Regions from separate parts of the Planococcus plakortidis genome, predicted to be linked through region 1. Evidence: riboswitches for the same ligand, from Rfam matches in the RefSeq annotation. Region 1 holds a riboswitch; the other holds the start of a gene.
The links. Region 1 has a riboswitch for cyclic di-GMP ahead of flgB (flagellar basal body rod protein FlgB). Riboswitches for the same ligand answer to the same signal wherever they lie in the genome.
Positions count from the first base shown of each region.

Region 2: it holds a riboswitch for cyclic di-GMP, as region 1 does, so the genes downstream of both, BBI15_RS15030 (amidase) here and flgB (flagellar basal body rod protein FlgB) in region 1, are expected to answer to the same signal.

Region 1 covers NZ_CP016539.2:215,509-224,658, forward strand. Annotated here, with positions in the region: gene BBI15_RS01150 (flagellar hook-basal body protein) at 1-708, opposite strand, end outside; gene BBI15_RS01155 (flagellar hook-basal body protein) at 724-1,527, opposite strand; cyclic di-GMP riboswitch class I at 1,743-1,829, shown strand; gene flgB (flagellar basal body rod protein FlgB) at 1,909-2,304, shown strand; gene flgC (flagellar basal body rod protein FlgC) at 2,310-2,762, shown strand; gene fliE (flagellar hook-basal body complex protein FliE) at 2,788-3,084, shown strand; gene fliF (flagellar basal-body MS-ring/collar protein FliF) at 3,107-4,747, shown strand; gene fliG (flagellar motor switch protein FliG) at 4,759-5,775, shown strand; gene BBI15_RS01185 (FliH/SctL family protein) at 5,768-6,559, shown strand; gene fliI (flagellar protein export ATPase FliI) at 6,543-7,865, shown strand; gene fliJ (flagellar export protein FliJ) at 7,862-8,323, shown strand; gene BBI15_RS01200 (flagellar hook-length control protein FliK) at 8,320-9,150, shown strand, end outside.
Region 2 covers NZ_CP016539.2:3,009,860-3,019,009, reverse strand. Annotated here, with positions in the region: gene BBI15_RS15045 (glycosyltransferase family 2 protein) at 1-952, opposite strand, end outside; gene BBI15_RS15040 (HEAT repeat domain-containing protein) at 952-2,004, opposite strand; gene BBI15_RS15035 (GGDEF domain-containing response regulator) at 2,001-3,614, opposite strand; gene BBI15_RS15030 (amidase) at 3,867-4,748, opposite strand; cyclic di-GMP riboswitch class I at 4,796-4,887, opposite strand; gene BBI15_RS15025 (fructose-bisphosphatase class III) at 5,159-7,090, shown strand; gene BBI15_RS15020 (TIGR04104 family putative zinc finger protein) at 7,287-7,586, shown strand; gene BBI15_RS15015 (hypothetical protein) at 7,608-8,030, shown strand; gene BBI15_RS15010 (hypothetical protein) at 8,070-8,342, shown strand; gene BBI15_RS15005 (SDR family oxidoreductase) at 8,400-9,150, opposite strand, start outside.

The DNA.
Region 1 (9,150 bases):
GCTCGCCATGTCGACGTTCGAAGTTTCCAGCACCGCTTGTGAAATGGCGGAAGTGCCGAGTTCCAAGGCGCCGGATGCAATTTGTTCGGCTTCCGTGCCCGGCAAGCGGTAGCGATTGTCGCCTGCTTTTTCCAGCAGGGCGGTCCGGTTGATTTGAGCGGTGCCGAATTGGAACGTTTCAGCCGCTTGGCCGGCATAAGTTGCCGTCACAACACCGTTTGACCCGATGCTCAGTTCATCGTATCCCGCTGCAATCGTAATTGGCGCGCCGTCAGCACCGAGGACCGAATCGCCGGAAGCGGTGACAAGTGCCAATCGGCCGCTGCCCAGAATCGGTTCGGCTTGGAACGATCCGTTTCGTGTGTAATAGATACCATCTTCATTGGAAGCGCGGAAATAGCCATTCGGCGAATCGATCGCGAAATCCAGTTCGCGGCCCGTTTGCTGCATCTGGCCGAGCGAATGGCGGGTGATGGCGTCGGATAACAGCATCCCACCGCCGATGCGCAGCCCGTCCGGCGTGCTTCGGCCGATTTCGTTGGCAGGGCCGGCTTGCTTATTGACGCTATGGAGCAGTGCGTCCGCAAAATTGGCTTCTTGTTTTTTATAGCCGGCCGTATTGACGTTGGCGACATTATTGGCAATCATATCGATTTTTTTCTGCAGTTCGCGCATCGAGCTGCTCGCCGCGTTCATTTGGATGTTCATGTGCTTGGCTCCTTATCAGACCCGGCCGATTTCGTTGACCGCTTTTTCCATGCTGCGGTCATAGGCCTGGATCACTTTTTGGTTGGATTCGAATCCGCGGTAAGCGGTCATCATGTCGGTCATCGTGCGGGTCAAGTCGACATTCGATTGTTCGATGAAGCCTTGCTTGACGAAACGCTCGGCCTCTTCAGCCAGTGCCGGGGCATCTGCATCGTCTCCTGCCCAGGCAAGCAAGTTATGCCCTTGCTTGATCAATTGTTCCGGTTCATCCGTGGCACCGATCCAGATACTTCCGGCACCTGCGCCATCGGAACGCGTAACTTCGCCGTTCGTTTGGACAGAAAACCCGCCATCGCCGACTTGAATCGGCTGGAGGTTGTCACCAAGCACACGCTGGCCGAAGCTGGTCGCAAGAAATCCTTCCGCGTCGACCGTGAATTGCCCGTTGCGCGTATAGCGGATATCGCCTTCTGCTGTTTCAACCGCAAACAATAATGTGCCGCGGTCGCCGGTGTCCGCATCGAGCGGCAAATTGTCATTGACCAAGGCGAAATCGGTCGCATTCCCTGTTTCGCGGATCGGGCCTTGGGAAAATGAAGGAATCGCTTCCTGTACATAAACACCAGTGGAAAGCCGGCCGATTGGCGCAGGCTGATGGGCATTCTGCGCTTTGATTAACTGCTGTGGAAAGGAGCGAATCGCTGCTTCATCTGTCTTGAATCCCGGAGTATTGGAATTTGATAGATTATTTGTCAATATTTGTTGTGTTCTGTTTTGGGACATCATTCCCGAAGTTGCCGTATACAATCCGCGAAACATATTACCTATACACTTCCTTTATTATAGTCTAATGGACTACTGTTAGCTTTCTCTACCATCATTTTAACAGAAAATCGCAGATTAAATGGAAAAAATAGTAGAATTTTTTTATAAAATAAAATAGCCAAATTAAAAAAAGCATGATACTATACCGGAGTAGTAAAGACTCAAAATGATTCTAAAAGACGAGTTTAAAGAAAAATATACCCATATCATGACGAAAATAGCAAACTTCTACGAAAGTGAAGGACGCAAAGCCACGGGTCTAACTGTCTAAGACACAAGATCGCCGGGTTGCCGAAAGATGGTAGATTTGACTCAAATCCGCCTTTTTCAAAGCGGATTTTTTTATTTGGGCAAATTCAGATGTAAGGGGCTGAAATGATGAATATCTTTCCATCAAGCATTCAAAAAATGGAGCAGGCCTTGTCGACTTCGACATTGAAACAGCGTGTCCATGCCGGCAATATCGCCAATGTGGATACAGCGAATTACAAAAGCAAGCAAGTGGATTTCCGACAGGCAATGGAACAGGCGAGCGCTTCGCGGATGAAAAGTTACCGCACCGATGCGCGCCATCTCGAATTCCAGAGCGGCCAGGCGGCAACACCAGTGACAATCAACCGCAATACGAAAATGACGCCGAACGGCAATAACGTCGATATGGATTTTGAAATGGCGGAACTCGCGAAAAACCAATTATGGTATAACGCCGTCACCGAACGGGTCAACGGCAAGTTCTCGAGCTTGCGTTCGGTCATCAACGAAGGGAGATAACGCATATGTCTTTATTTAGTGGTCTGAATATTAGCGCATCCGGATTGACTGCCAACCGTTTGCGGATGGATGTCGTGTCGTCGAATATTGCCAATGCCAATACGAACCGCGCGGAACTCGTCAACGGGGAATGGGTGCCGTACCGCCGCAAAACCGTGGAACTGTCGACCGCCGGCGCATCGCCATTCGCCAAGCATTTGACGGCTGCCATGGAAAACAAAGGAGCCGGCGCGGGCGTAAAAGCTAGCGCCATCCGGGAAGATGCCACCCCGTTTCCGGTGACCTACGATCCGGAGCATCCGGACGCAGACGCCGAAGGGTATGTACGCACCTCGAATGTGGACCCGATTAAGGAAATGGTCGATTTGATGTCGGCGACGCGTTCTTATGAAGCGAACGTCACGGCGATGAATGCCTCGAAAAGCATGTTCATGAAGGCGCTCGAAATCGGGAAATAAGAAAGTTTAGTTGAGGAGGGGCAGCATGGAGAAAATTGCACAGCTGCAGACACCGTTTCTGCAAAATCAATTCCTGGAAAAGATGCAGCCGAAACCGGAAGCGACAGGATTCGGCGATGTCTTCAAGAATGCGCTGAAAGAAGTGAGCGAAGCACAGAACGTATCCGATAAAAAGACCGACCAATTGCTGACGGGCGAAGTGAAAGACGTCCACGAAGTGATGATCGCGTCGCAAAAAGCGAGCCTGTCGCTGCAGATGACGATGCAAGTGCGCAATAAAGTGGTGGAAGCGTACCAAGAAGTGATGAGAATGCAAGTATGAAAACGAATAAGGTGTGCATTCGATGAAAGAGAAGTTCGAAACCTATAAAACCAAAACAAAAGACTCCTGGGGCAGTTTATCGAAAGCGACCAAATGGCTGATGGCCGCGTCCTTTTTCATCACTTTGCTTGCCATAGGGCTTTTTGTTTTCTTCAATAGCCAATCCAATATGTCGCCTTTGTATGCCAATCTGGACCCTGCAGAAGCGGGTGAAATCAAGGCGGCCATCGAAAGCCAAGGCATCCCGGTCGAAGTATCGACCGATGGGACGACGATCTCCGTTCCCGAAGAGCAAGTCGCCGGCTTGAAAGTGAGCCTGGCGGCAGAAGGCTTGCCGAAAAACGGCAATGTCACGTACGGCATATTCAGTGAGAACATGGGGCTGGGGATGACCGACCGCCATTTTGATGTGGTTGAACGCGACGCGATGCAAAACGAACTCGCGTATTTGGTGAAACAAATCGCGGGTGTGACCGATGCCAACGTCATGATCACCTTGCCGAAAGAAAACGTCTGGCTGACCGATGAAGAGCAAGTGTCGACGGCATCGATCGTCATCCAAGGCGATGGCAGCTTGAATTTGGACCAAAAACAAATCAACGGCCTGTACCATTTGGTCAGCAAATCGGTACCTAAATTGCCGATGGAGCAAATCGTCATCATGGACCAGAACGGCCAAGTGTTCGAATTGCAGGATACTGGCGCGCCGGACACCAACTTGACGGTGTATCAGCAAAACCGCGAAATCCAGCAAGGCATCGAAAAAGATATCCAGCGTGAATTGCAGCAGATGCTCGGGCTATTGCTCGGGCAGGACAAAGTCGTCGTTTCCGTTATGGCAAACATCGACTTCACGAAGGAAAAACGCGAAGAGCAATTGGTGGAGCCGGTCGATCCCGAAACGGGCGAAGGCATCGACATCAGCGTCGAGCGGATCGTCGAAACTTACGCAAGTGAAGGTGCCGCCCTGGCAGATGACGCCGGAACTGGGGAATCGGAGATCGCCAATTACCCTGCAGCAGACGGCACCGGAACGAGCGAATCGGAACGGACCGAAGAACGCATCAACCGCGAAGTCAATCGCATCAACCGTCAGATCGAGATGAGCCCGTATGTCATCGACGACATTACGATCAATGTCGGTGTGGAACCGCCAGTGCCCGACAATCCAGCTACCTTAACCCAGCAGCACATGGATGATATCCGCAATTTGTTGGCAAATACAGTCAGTACTTCGCTCAGCATGAACGAATTCCAGCCGACACCGGCCGAACTCGATGACCGCATTTCGATCTTTGCGACAGAATTCCAAGGGCGCCCGGAACTGGCTGAAGAAGAGCCGGTGACGACGTTCTGGACAGGCATTCCGCTTCTTTGGTACGTCATCGCCGGTGTGGCCGTGATTTTATTGACGGGCATCATCTTGTTCGTGGCCAAACGGCGCAAGAAGCAACAGGAAGAATTGGCAGCTGAGCTGGAAATGGATTATTTCGCACGTGCCGCTGCGAAAATGCAGCCCGCCGGAAATGCGGAAGAAGAGGAAGTCGATTTGTCGGAATTCAACAACCGGGCAAATCCGAAGCGCAAGACAATCGAGAAGCTCGCCAAAGGGCGTCCTGATGATTTTACAAATCTGTTGAGGTCGTGGATGGCGGATGATTAGGGGAGAACTGAATGGTGGAACGGATAAGGGAATTAACGGGGATCCAAAAAGTCGCCGTATTATTGGTCGGGATGGGGCCGGATGTTTCGGTGGAAGTGTTCAAGCGCCTGTCTGAAAAGGAAATCGACCAATTGACGATGGAAATCTCCAATGTGCGCCAATTGAAGAACAGCCAGACCGAACAAGTGATCAATGAATTTTACGAAATGGTCCTGGCGCAGGACTATATGAACGAAGGCGGGCTTGGCTACGCACGCGATATTCTTGAAAAAGCGCTCGGCAAAGAAAAAGCGCTCGATACGATCGGCCGCCTGTCGAACCGTCTGCAGGTCAAGCCCTTCAATTTCGCAAGGCGTTTGGATCCTGCGCGCATTGCCACGGTGCTGCAACATGAACAGGCACAGACCATCGCATTGGTGCTGTCATATCTCGATCCGAAGCAATCCTCACAAATCCTGTCGCAACTTCCGGCAGAACAGCAGGCGGAAGTCGCGAAGCGCATCGCGTTGATGGAAAGTACATCACCGGATGTCATCCAGCAAGTCGAACAGATCCTGGAACGTAAATTGTCTTCGGCGAACGGGGTGCAGGATTATACAGCGACCGGTGGAGTGGAAGCGATCGTCCGCGTGCTCAATCAAGTCGATCGCGGCACAGAAAAAGCGATCCTTTCCGAACTCGAAAGCGGAAGCCCGGAGCTGGTCGCAGAAATCAAGAAACGCATGTTTGTCTTTGAAGACATCGTCAAACTGGATGTTCGTTCGATTCAGCGCATTGTCCGCGAAGTGAACGACCAGGACATGAGCTTTGCCTTGAAAGCGGCAAGCGAAGACGTGAAGGAAAGCATTTTCAATAATATGTCCACACGCCGTTCGGAATTGATCCGGGAGGAGATGGATGTCATGGGCCCTGTCAAACTGAAAGAAGTGGAAACTGCCCAGACGGAAATCGTGGCGCTGATCCGCAAGCTCGAAGAGGATGGGGAAATCACGGTTTCACGTGATGAAGGAGATGAAATGATTGTCTAGGATCATCCGCAGCAGCACCGGGGAAAACGGCACGAAAATTATCGGCTTGCGTGAAGTGAAAACCCGCCGGCCGTTCGAAGCGCAAGCGGAGCCAGGGATCGAACAGTACGGGGAACGGTTGAGAGGTGAAATCAGCGGGTTGGAGCAGCAATTGGACACGTTGAGAAAACAACTGGCCGAAGAGCAACAACAAGCACATATGGAACTGGCCGAATGGCGAAAAACCCAACAACAGCAAGCGCTAGCAGAAGCGGAACAACAAGCGCAAGCTGCGGCGGAAGCCGGGTTCCAGGAAGGCTTCAATCAAGGGCTCGCCCAAGCCGAAGCGGATTTTCTCGAAAAGCGCGAGTTGATGGAAAGCTTGATCGCTGCGGCTTATGAAGAGCAGCGCCGCATCATCCGTGAATCGGAACCGTTTTTATTGTCGCTCAGCACCGAAATCGCACGGAAAATCATCCGCAATGAATTGATGCAAGACGACGTGCAGCTGTTGTCGATCGTCCGCCACGCCCTCCGGCAAGTGGACGATTCGGAAGAAGTCGCCATTCACGTGGCGCTTGAAGATTACCCGGCGATGCTGCCGTTTGAAGACGAGCTGAAAAGCTATATCCGGGCAGGCGCCGAACTCAAACTCATGCCAGTCGCGGGGCAAGCGCCTTCCGGCTGCACGATTCATACGAAAAGCGGCTCGTTCGATGCGACACTGGATAGCCAGTTGAACGAAATCAAAAAGCAATTGCTCGTTTATTGTGAGGAGAAATCCAATGATGAAGCTGATAGATAACGAGTATTTGACGCTGCTGGAAGAAATCGAGCCGGTGAGAAAACACGGGAAAGTCGTCCAAGTGATCGGCTTGACGATCGAAGCCCAAGGCCCGAACGCCAAGCTCGGCGAGTTGTGCCTGTTGTATCCGAGCCGCTTTGACCCGCCGATCGAGGCGGAAGTCGTCGGCTTCAAGGAAAACAAAATCATGCTCATGCCCCTGCGGGATCTGGCGCAAGTCGGGCCAGGCTGCCTCGTCGTCGCGACAGGTGTGCCCCTGCAGATCCGCGTCGGCCCGGCCATTCTCGGAAAAATCCTCGACGGCACCGGAAAGCCGTTGGATGACAATAAATTGCCGAAAGGCTTGAAGAAATATTCCACGACGAACACACCGCCGAACCCGCTCAAGCGGCCGCGCATCGACAAGCCTTTGGAAGTCGGCGTGCGTGCGATCGACGGTTTGCTGACGGTCGGGCAAGGCCAGCGCATCGGCGTATTCGCCGGAAGCGGCGTCGGAAAAAGCACGCTCATGGGCATGATCGCCCGCAACACCGAAGCCGACGTCAACGTCATCGCGCTGATCGGCGAGCGTGGACGGGAAGTGCGCGATTTCATCGAGCGCGATCTTGGGCCAGAAGGCTTGAAAAATTCAGTCGTGGTCGCTGCGACGTCTGACCAGACGCCGATGCAACGCATCAAAGGGGCGCTGACGGCAACTGCGATTGCGGAATATTTTCGCGACCAAGGGAAAAACGTCATGTTGATGATGGATTCCGTAACGCGTTTTGCGATGGCGCAGCGCGAAGTGGGTCTGGCGGTCGGCGAACCGCCGACCAGTAAAGGCTACACGCCGAGCGTTTTCGCGTTATTGCCGCGTTTGCTCGAGCGCTCCGGCACGTCGTCGAAGGGATCGATTACCGCCTTCTATACGGTACTGGTCGATGGGGACGATATGAACGAACCGATTGCCGATGCGGTGCGCGGCATCCTGGACGGCCATATCGTCCTGGACCGCAAACTCGCGCAAAAAGGGCAATTCCCGGCGATCAATATCATGGCGAGCGTGAGCCGCATCATGAATGAAGTGACGACGCGAGAGCATAAACAAGCCGCGGCCGAATTGAAACGATTGCTCGCAGCCCACGATTCGGCGGAAGACTTGATCAATATCGGGGCCTATAAAAGCGGCGCCAATAAAGAAATCGATGAAGCGATCCGTGCGTATCCGTTGATTCGCGATTATCTGCAACAAGATATTTACGAGAAGGCCGAATTGGCGGAAAGCGTCGACCGGCTCGCACAACAATTTGGAGGTGCTGAAACGTGACACGATTCAATTTCCGATTCCAGAAAATTCTCGAACTGAAAGAAAACGAAACGCAGCTGGCGCAAGTGGAGATGGCCGAAGCGTTGAAAAAAGAGCAGGCCGTCCGCGAACAAAGCGAAGCGCTGCACAGCAAGATTACGCAGGCGGAAGAAATGAAAAAAGCTAAAGAGCAAAAAGGCCTTCCGATCTCCGAGCTGCGCATGCTCGAAGAATACATCCATCAGCTCTATGAGCAGTCGTCCATGGCGAGCCGTGAAGTCGCGGCCCTTGAACGCAAAGTTTCAAGAAGCCAGGATGCCTTGAAAGAAAAAGCCCGCGAAGAAAAAACCTGGGGCAATCTGAAAGAACAGAACTACGCCGCCCACCAGAAAGAACATCAAGCGGCAGAGCAGAACTTTTTCGATGACCTGGCCGGCAGCCGCTATTACCGCCTCGGCAGGACCGGTGACGTACAGTGAACGCGTTGGTGTCTGCATTAATCGGCCGGCCCGCTGCACCCGCAGCTGCTGTGAAAACGCAAGGGAGCAATGAGCCGGCTGGACAGTTCGGGCAATTGCTGATGGCGCTGTCGGCAGATCCGGCACAGCTGCAAGCAAAGCCTGAAACGGCCTCAGCCGCGTTGCCGATGAAAGAACTCGTTGCTCTCCTCGAGCAATTGTCGGACATGCCTGCAGAGCAATTGACCGAAGAACAGCAAGCCATGCAATACGCGGTGTTCCAATTGCTTGCCGATGCGAACGGGGAGCAATTGGAGCAAGCCGTTGAAGTCTTCAGTTCCGATGAAGAGGTTCAGGGTGAACTGGCTGCACTGGTAAAGCAGATAAAATCCTTATTGCTGACTGCTAAAGAATTCGTACAGCCTACGGGATTTCCGGGGGTCGCGGAAAAAGAAATTACTCCGGATGAAACGGCACCGGAAGAAGCGCTGCGCCCGCTTATCGAATTGGCTGCGCAACTGAAAGAAGAAACGCTTCCTTCAGAAAAACTGCTGTTATTGAAAGAACTCGCGCCTATCAAAGCGGAAGCGCGCCTGCCATTTGCACAGACGCCTGCCGCCTGGCTGCACGCGCTGTCGAAGGACAGCAACAGCACTCAAGCTAATAATGCGGTTGAACAGCAAGCGCCTGACACGCAGGCTGCGAAAGCGGTGCCTGCAGAGGGCGAAACGATTCTAAAAGCGGAAGCGGTTCAAGCTGCAGCTCCTGTAAAAACAGAAGCGCAAGTGCAGGCCGCTGTGCTTCCGGTTGCTCTTGCTGATCAAAAGCAAGTGGACGTGCCGGTTCGG
Region 2 (9,150 bases), 470 kb from region 1:
GCTGGGACCTGAGCACTTCCAGCGATTCGGGCGCTTCCGTCCAGCAGACAGGATCCGGAATGTATTCAATGCGCTGCTTGGATTTTTCTTCCCGCAGCAAACGGTGCAGCCGGACGACCAATTCCATATCCTCGCCGACCGTGTTCTTATTGTATCCCCCCGCTTGGATGACGCGTTCTTTATTGAAGACGCCGAAAGCGCCCGAGACGATCAGCAAAATATTCAAATGGCTTAATGCCAGGCGACCGATCAGGAAGGCGCGGAAATACTCGATGATCTGCATGAGGACGATCGGGCTTTTCGGCAGGCCGATCAGTTCCACTTTGCTTCTCGAAATGGTCGAGCCGTTGGCGATCCGGACCGATCCGCCAGTGACGATGATTTGCCCGTCCGATTCGATGATGGGCTTCATGCATTTCAAGAGCCCGTCGTTTTCCAAAATGGAATCGCCGTCAATGGCGCAGAAATAAGGGAACGACGACAGGTTGATCCCGGCATTCAAGGCATCGGCCTTGCCGCCGTTCGCTTTTTTGATGAGGCGGATATAAGGGAAGATCGAGGATTGATAAATGGCCTCGATTTCCGCGGTTTCGATGTGTGTGCGGACGGCGAACGGGATTTCCTTCATCTTGAATTCGTCGATCATGCGCAGCGAGGTGCTGTCTTTCGATCCGTCGTCGATGACGATGATCTCCTTTTCGGGATATTCAAGCGCCAATAGCGAACGCACCGTGCTGACGACGCCGACTTCTTCGTTATAGGCAGGCACGAGGATCGATACCGGATAAGTAGATTGGTTTCTCAGGAAATCTTCTGTCGACTCGCGCTTGTCGAGTTTGTTCTCTTTTTTGACTTTCCCGTAGGCGAGCGCAAAGAGCCCGAGGTAGCTCAAGCTGGAAAACAGCATATAGGCGATAACGATATAAGATAGAATCAGCGCTAGTTCCTGCATTATTGTTCACTTCCTAAAAGAGCGGTTTTCCATTGATTGGCCATATCGCGCGCATAGCGGTCGGGGTGGCTTTCCGCAAGATGGGCAAGCACGATATCCCCTTCCGAAAACTGCGTCAAGGCCTCGGCTGATGAGTAGCGGACCCACCACACCGGATCCCCGAGCAATTCGCTGAGTGTTTCCTTATAGCGTGACAATTGCAGCTTGCCTGCAATCTGGGCGGCAAACATGCGCTCCGGCCAGGCCGCAGAATGAAAAAACGGGGCAAGGGCGCCTGGCGCATTCATGTATTGCAGATGAAGGATCGCTTTCAATGCCTGGATGCGCATCTCCATGTCAGGATTCTGCAATTCCTCTTCGATGCGCGGAAGAAATAGCGTTATGCCGGCCATGCCGATATAGGAAACGGCTGAATGTTTCAGCGTCTCGTTGCCGGTTTCATTTTTCAAGGCAGCATCCAGCTCGTCCAGTTTCGTCAGCTCATCCAGCCGCTTGAAAACGTCGATATACAGGCGGGCCGGGGCATCGGGGTATTTCGCAAGCGCTGAAATGGCTACCGTCTCATTCAAGGAAGCGAGCGTGCGGATCAATTGCTGGGTCTCCTGGTCGAGTTTGGAGCTCTTCGCTAATTTCTCCTTCAGCAGCGGCACGAGCGATGCCACCCGAAAATCTTCGATGAAATACAAGGTATTCATGCGCATCGCCCAGTTTCCGTGTTTCAGCAACTTGGCGTAGCGTTTGGCAAGGAATTGTTCCGACAGATAAGAAACAGCAGGAGAATCGGCACCGGCTTTGGTGACGGATACGTAATGGTTCAATAAGCGTTCAAGCACGGCCAGCCGGTAAGGGGAACCCTGCAGTCCTGCGATGAACCGATCGTCTGCGGGATCCATCATATAGGAACTGAACGATTCGATTAGCGCATCGTATTCCTGCCCGATCGCGGCTTCCCGTTTATTCGATTGCTGCTTGCGCCAGGCCAGGATCAATAACAAAGCGAGTTGGCCGATGAACAGGGAGGCGATGAGGATCCACAAATGCGATAAATTCATTTGAACATCCTCTTCGTGAGCCGCTGGACGCGGGCCACGACTTCCTGTGCATAAAATGGTTTGACGATGTAATCATCGGCTCCGCTCTTCAAGGCCAAAACGATGTCCGATTCATTATTGCGGGAGGTGAGCATGGAAACAAGAATATTGTCATGTGGATACTGCGACCGCACATGGCTCAGCACTTCGAGCCCATCCATTTTCGGCATGACGCCGTCGAGCAAGATCATGTAATGCTCATCCGGGCGATACCAATCGGAATCGACGAGTGCAAGGCCGTCTGGGTACTCCTCGATGTGGATATCGAAGTCCTCCGTTTTCCAATTGGAAAATTGCTTGGCGACCAATTTACGCACGAGCGAGTCATCATCGACAATGACGATATTCAGTTTGCGCTTTACATCATGACCTGCAGCTTCATATACTCTCGTCTGGTTGCGGCCGTTCCGCTTGGCCAGATACAGGGCTTGGTCGGCTTTGCTGACGATCGTTTCCTGCGCGAGCTGGTATTCGCTGAGCCCTGCAGAGAACGTTAAACGGACCGGCACATGGCCATTGACGGTGAATTCCGTTTCAGCCAGCGCCTGGCGCAGGCGATCGATGAATGCATCCGCTTCTGCTGCCCTGGTATCGGGAAGGATCAAGGCGAATTCCTCTCCGCCGTAGCGGAAGAATTGGTCCGATTCACGTTTCCGGTTCAGGATGAGCTGGCTGAACGAACGCAGCACTTCATCTCCTGCCGGATGCCCGTAACTGTCATTGATTTTCTTGAAATGGTCGAGATCGAGCAAGGCCAGCGTGAAGGGCTTGCCGGTTCGTTCTGCAAGGTTCGCCATTTGCGATAGGGCATGATCGAATGATTGGCGATTGCCCGCTCCCGTCATTTTGTCCACCCGCACCGCTTGGAGCACGAATTCCTGGCTGCGCAGGCGATTGGCGAGATAAGGGAGGAAAAACGCCATATTCAGCGGCTTAGCCAGGAAATCAGTGGCGCCGGCTTCCATGGCACGGATGTGGTCATCAATCTGGCCGCCTTCCCTCATGATGGCGACTGGCAAATGGCGGTCCCGGCCGGCTTCGGCGATTCGTTCGGCCAGATGGAACCCATCCGTATCCGGCAGCTTCGCTTCCACTAGCACCATCTGGGGATGCAATGTATAAAATAATTCCATGCCTTTTTGGCCATCGAGCGCTATGACTGCGGGAATGCTTCTCGCTTCCAATGTCTCTTTGATCTTTGCGGCGTATTCCGCATCGGGATCGATGACCAATACGAGGGCTTCTTCGTTTATCGGATCGTTTGCTGAAGTTTCCAGCTCCGCTGTTTCTTCTTTTACAGCCTCTTCAGCTGCAAAATAATAGCGGAATGAAGCGATGAGCTCTTTTAAGGAGGCGGTTGAAAGCGGGGTCGTGCTATGTTCCGAAAAAGAGTCCAGCTGCACGGCACAAAAATCGGACAGTTCGGCCATGCCGATCGTCCCCGCCGTCCCTTTCATCGTGTGCAAGAACCGATAGACTTCACTCTCCTGCAGCGTGCCTTGCGCAGTCCATTTTGAAAAATCCCGTTCCATTCGATTGGCAAGCAAAGCCTTGTAATCTGTTTGGGCCAATTTCTTTCACCTTCCTTAAAAAAATCCCTCAAGACATCCGGGAAGAGATGTGCCAAGAGCTGAAATATGACGAATTGAATTCCGTAATATGTCAATTGATTAGTTAATTAGATAATATTTTCCACTTCTAGAATACCATCATTTGGCTTGTTAGTAAGGTACTTACTATCCTAATTGTGATATTTTAGCGATCTGCTATTGGGGCAAAAACAAAAAGACACTTCCGGCAATCATGAGAAGTGTCTGGTCTTGTCATGGCTTGAGCGTCATCCAGCTGCCGACATGATGGATGGCAATTCCTTCATAAGAAGGATACGCCGAATAATGAGCGGCAACTTTGTCCAGCTGCCCATTCATGAACGCTTCGCCTTCTTCGGCAAACGTGATGGTGCTGCCTTCGTCGGTGATGCCTGTCTCTACGCCCACTACGACCTGTTTGCCATATTTTTCGGCCATGGCGATCTCGTTTTTGACGATGTCGATGATCATCGGCGCGGAATCCCGGTAAGCCATCAAGGTTACCCCGTCTGTATTGGCGATCACCCATTCCGCCAATAACCCGCTGCCGAATGTATTTTGATAAGGAATCTCGTCGAACCAGAATGGCATATCGGCTTCAAGCGGCAAGTTCAGCTGCAAAGAGCTCGCCGCGGCCCGCTGCAAAAGCGATTGATAGGATTTCACGGTAGCGGCGCGTTTCGAATTCCAGCCGCTGTATAAATAAGGCTCCACATCCAAGTGGATGCCGTCAAAGCGTGCCGGATCCGTCGAGCCGCTTTGGTAATTGCCGAGCCAGTCCATCAACCTGTTCTGGTTCGTATAGCCTTTTGGCGCAACCCAGGACGGCGCTCCGTCAAGTGCAAATACGGCTATGCCGCGTGCATGCGCTTGCGTGACAAAGCTGCGATACGTATTTTTGGGGACATCGCGATCGATCTGGATATAGACTTTATTGACGTTTTTTTGCTCGAGAAAAGACAGCACAGCTGCTTCATCTTCCACGAACATCCATGGGTTCCACAGCCAAGTGGCGCGGGTATCAGGCGCATCGCCGCTTGCCTGTACATTTTCTGCCTGGCTGAACGCCAGCATAAGAGACATCGCGAACATCAACATCGCCGCTTTCTTCAACATATTCCAATCCTCCATTCTGTCAGCCGAGGCCCACGGAAGAATGGGTGCCTGGCAACCTGACGACCGTGCACTGCTGAAGCAGTGGGTAGGCTCATGGCTTTGCGTCCTTCCTTTTCAGGTAAGTTTGCCTTTTTCAGTTTTTTCCTTATTATAATTCCAGTATGTTGCATTAAAATAGTATCTATGTACCTATTAACCGTTTTACAAAATGAGGAACGAATAGAGGCGCATAATCTTCTTAAATGAAGCGGGGAAAGATCATTTTTTAGTGGAGCGTTTATAGTAACTGCTATAGACTGGAAATATGGAGAATTCCTTGGGCATGGCCGGCTTCGAAGAACACACGTTTCAGGAATTTGCTTTCAATGGAACTTAATAAAGACATATAACTTGAAGGAGGATTCCGCATGATCAGTTCAAAGTACTTGGATTTACTGGCAGAAAAATACGATAGTGAAGAAAAAGTGGCAACGGAGATCATCAACCTGGAAGCCATCTTGAATTTGCCGAAAGGGACGGAGCATTTCGTCAGCGACCTCCACGGCGAATACCAGGCGTTCCAGCATGTATTGCGCAACGGCTCCGGAAACGTCAAAGTGAAAATCAGGGATTTGTTCAAGGGTGAGATGAGTGAAGAGGAGCTGAATGAATTCGCGGCACTCGTCTATTACCCGGAAGAGAAATTGAGCCTGATCAAAAGCCATTTCAGCAGCAAGAAAGAATTGAGGGAATGGTATATCGGCACGATCGAGCGGCTGCTCAAACTGGTGTCCTACGCTTCATCCAAATACACGCGCTCGAAATTGCGCAAAGCCTTGCCGAAGCAATTCGTCTACATCATCGAAGAACTCCTGTACAAGACGGACGAGTTCACCAACAAGAAGGATTATTACGCGAAAATGCTCGAGCAGATCATTTCCCTGGGGCAAGTGGACAAGCTGATCGTCGGCCTGGCTTATACGATGCAGCGCCTGACAGTCGACCATCTGCATGTAGTCGGCGATATTTACGACCGGGGGCCGGATCCGCATAAGATCATGGATACGCTCATCGACTACCACTCACTCGACATTCAATGGGGGAACCATGACGTGTTGTGGATCGGCGCCTATTCCGGCTCCAAAGTCTGCCTCGCGAACATCATCCGCATTTGTGCGCGCTATAATAACCTGGACATCATCGAGGATGTGTACGGCATCAATCTGCGCCCGCTGTTGAATTTGGCGGAGAAGTATTACGAAGACAACCCTGCGTTCCACCCAAAACGTATTTCGGGAGAGCATTTGACGGAGCAGGAACAGCTGCAGATCACGAAGATCCACCAGGCGATCTCGATCATCCAGTTCAAATTGGAAAGCCCGATCATCAAGCGGCGTTCCTGCTTCGCGATGGAAGACCGCCTGCTCTTGGAAAAAGTCGATTACGATCGAAATGAAGTGACGATCCACGGCAAAACCTATCCGCTGGAAAATACCTGCTTCTCCACGATCGATCCCGAACAGCCCGACCGCTTGCTCGACGAAGAGCAGCAGGTCATCGATAAATTGCTGTTCTCCATCCAGCATTCCGAGAAGCTGTCGCGCCATATGAACTTCCTCATGAAAAAAGGGAAGCTGTATCTTCAATATAACGGCAATTTGCTGATCCACGGCTGCATCCCGCTCGAAGAGAATGGCGACATGAAGCAAATGGAGATCGAAGGCAAAAGCTATGCGGGGCGCGAGCTTCTCGATGTCTTCGAAGAGTATACCCGCTATGCATTCGCGCACCCGGAAGAGACCGATGATTTCGCGACCGACATGGTGTGGTACCAATGGACAGGCGAAAATTCCTCGCTGTTCGGCAAACGGGAAATGACGACCTTCGAACGCTATTTTATCAAAGACAAAGAAACGCATAAAGAACGGAAAAACCCGTATTACCATTTGCGTGAAGATGAAGATATGTGCCGCAAGATGCTTGCGGAATTCGATTTGGATCCCGACCACGGGCGCATCATCAACGGGCATACGCCGGTCAAGGAACGGGACGGGGAAGACCCGATCAAGGCAAACGGCAAAATGATTGTCATCGACGGCGGGTTTTCAAAGGCCTATCAATCGACGACAGGCATCGCGGGCTACACGCTTCTGTATAATTCCTACGGCATGCAGCTCGTTGCCCACCAGCGCTTCAATTCCAAGGAAGAGGTACTGCAAAACGGCACCGACGTCTTATCGATCAAGCGATTGGTCGACGAGGAACTTGAACGCAAAAAAGTGCGGGAGACGAATATCGGGCAAGAGCTCCTGCAGGAAATCGCCAATTTGAACAGCCTGAGAAAGCATCGGTATATGCATTGATGGCCTAAGAGCAAGGACTGCTATCCAGTTCTTGCTCTTTTTTATTGGACATGGATTTGGCAGAACTCTTGAGATTGAAGGTGAAATCCAATTAATTTCCATTTTTATCATGGGAATTTTTGGTTAACTCTGTTAATCTAATGATGACAAAGAGTTTCAGCATACAAATTAAAAAAAAGCTCACTGGGGGGAGTCCATGCCAATTTGCCAGAACTGCCACAAGCAATGGAGTTGGAAGCAGACGGTCAAGAAGATGTTCACTTTGGATACCGGAATGATTTGTCCGCATTGCGGGAAAAAGCAATTGCTTACCACGCAATCGAAAAAAAGAGCCGGCCTTTTAAACTTCCTGACGCCACTGGCTATGCTTTTCGGGGTTTTATTTAATTTCTCGGTCATTACGATATTCATGCTGATCATCGCCAGCGGGATCACCGTCATAGCTGCCTATCCATTTTTGGTCGAACTGACAGAGGAAGAAGAGCCGCTCTGGTAGAATGAGCGAAAAGAAGGAAGTGTGCATATTTTTTATCCATTCAGTTTTTACATCGCCATTGTAATCGCCATCCTGTACTGTGCAGTCTTATGGATGTTGCGAAACCTGGGGACATTCAGAATTCCTCTATTCATCTATGGGCTTGTGGTGCAATTATCGTTTCTTGCGTTCTTTTTCGGGATGAGCCGTTATTTCAGGGCGAGCGACAGTGTGAACCGGGATTATTTTGATGTCTTTGGGAACGGCCTCATCGTTTTCTATTTTTTGATGGTGGTTCCATTCGTCATTGCGCTATGGGTGCAAGTCTATAAAGGAATTTGGCGGCTTGATATCGGCAAAATTTCCAAAATCATCATGATGGTGTTATTTGTCCTGGTGACTTTAGTAGCCGCATTCTTCGGTTTTTATGCACATATCCTGTTCTACTACGGCTTTGCACCGTGATGATTAACAGCGGGCTTTCTTGAAAAAAGGAGAGATGAGATGTTCAGTAAATATTCACTTGGACTCATCGTAGTGGGAAGTCTATTTCTCATGCTCAACCGGCTAAGTTCGGAGTATTCCGAGCCGCTTGCACTTATCGGTTTTCTGCTGCTGTTTGCAGCTGCGGGAGCTGTTTTCATTGCTGCCTTGAAAAGAGAGCCAGGACAATTGAAAGTGTGGTCGCTCTCTGTTTTCTTCATCATCCTCTTTGTCATCACATGGGCAGAACCCTTCGAGATTTTGCGCCTGATGACATGGCTGAAAAATATTTAATGAAAAAAAGCGTGGGGCATCGATTGATTCGGTGCCCCACGCTTTTTGAATATAAATTTAAGCGGTCGTCATGCCGCCTGTAATGCTATAGATCTGCCCTGTCACATAGCTGGACTCGATGGAAGCCAGGAATACATAGACAGAAGCGAGTTCTGCCGGCTGGCCTGCACGGCCGATCGGTGTTTCCGGTGTGCCTTTGCCGAATTCAGGAATGTTTTCCTGCGGCTGCCCCCCGGAAATCTGAAGCGCTGTCCAGATCGGGCCTGGTGCGACCGAGTTGACACGGATGCCTTTGTCTGCCAATTGCTTGGACAGGGATTTCGTGAAGCCGATGATCGCAAATTTCGTTGCGGAATAATCGAGCAGCATCGGGCTCGGGTCAAAGCCTTCAACCGAGCTTGTCGTGATGATCGACGCGCCTTCCGGAAGGTGAGGAAGTGCCGCTTTCACTGTCCAGTACATGGAATAGACATTGACTTGGAATGTTTTCTCCAGCTGCTCTGTCGGCAGGTCGGCAATGTCTTTGACGGCTTGCTGTTTGCCGGCCACCAAAGCCAAAATGTCCAATCCGCCAAGTTCGCTGTTGGCTTTTTCCACCATTTCCTTGTTGAACGCTTCGTCGCTCAAGTCGCCGGGGATCAATACGGCTTTGCGGCCTTCCGCTTCGATCAATTGCTTCACTTCATCCGCGTCGGATTGTTCCGCCGGCAAATAATTGATCGCCACGTCTGCGCCTTCTCTCGCGTAAGCGATGGCAGCGGCGCGGCCGATTCCGGAATCACCGCCGGTCACTAGCGCTTTGCGCCCT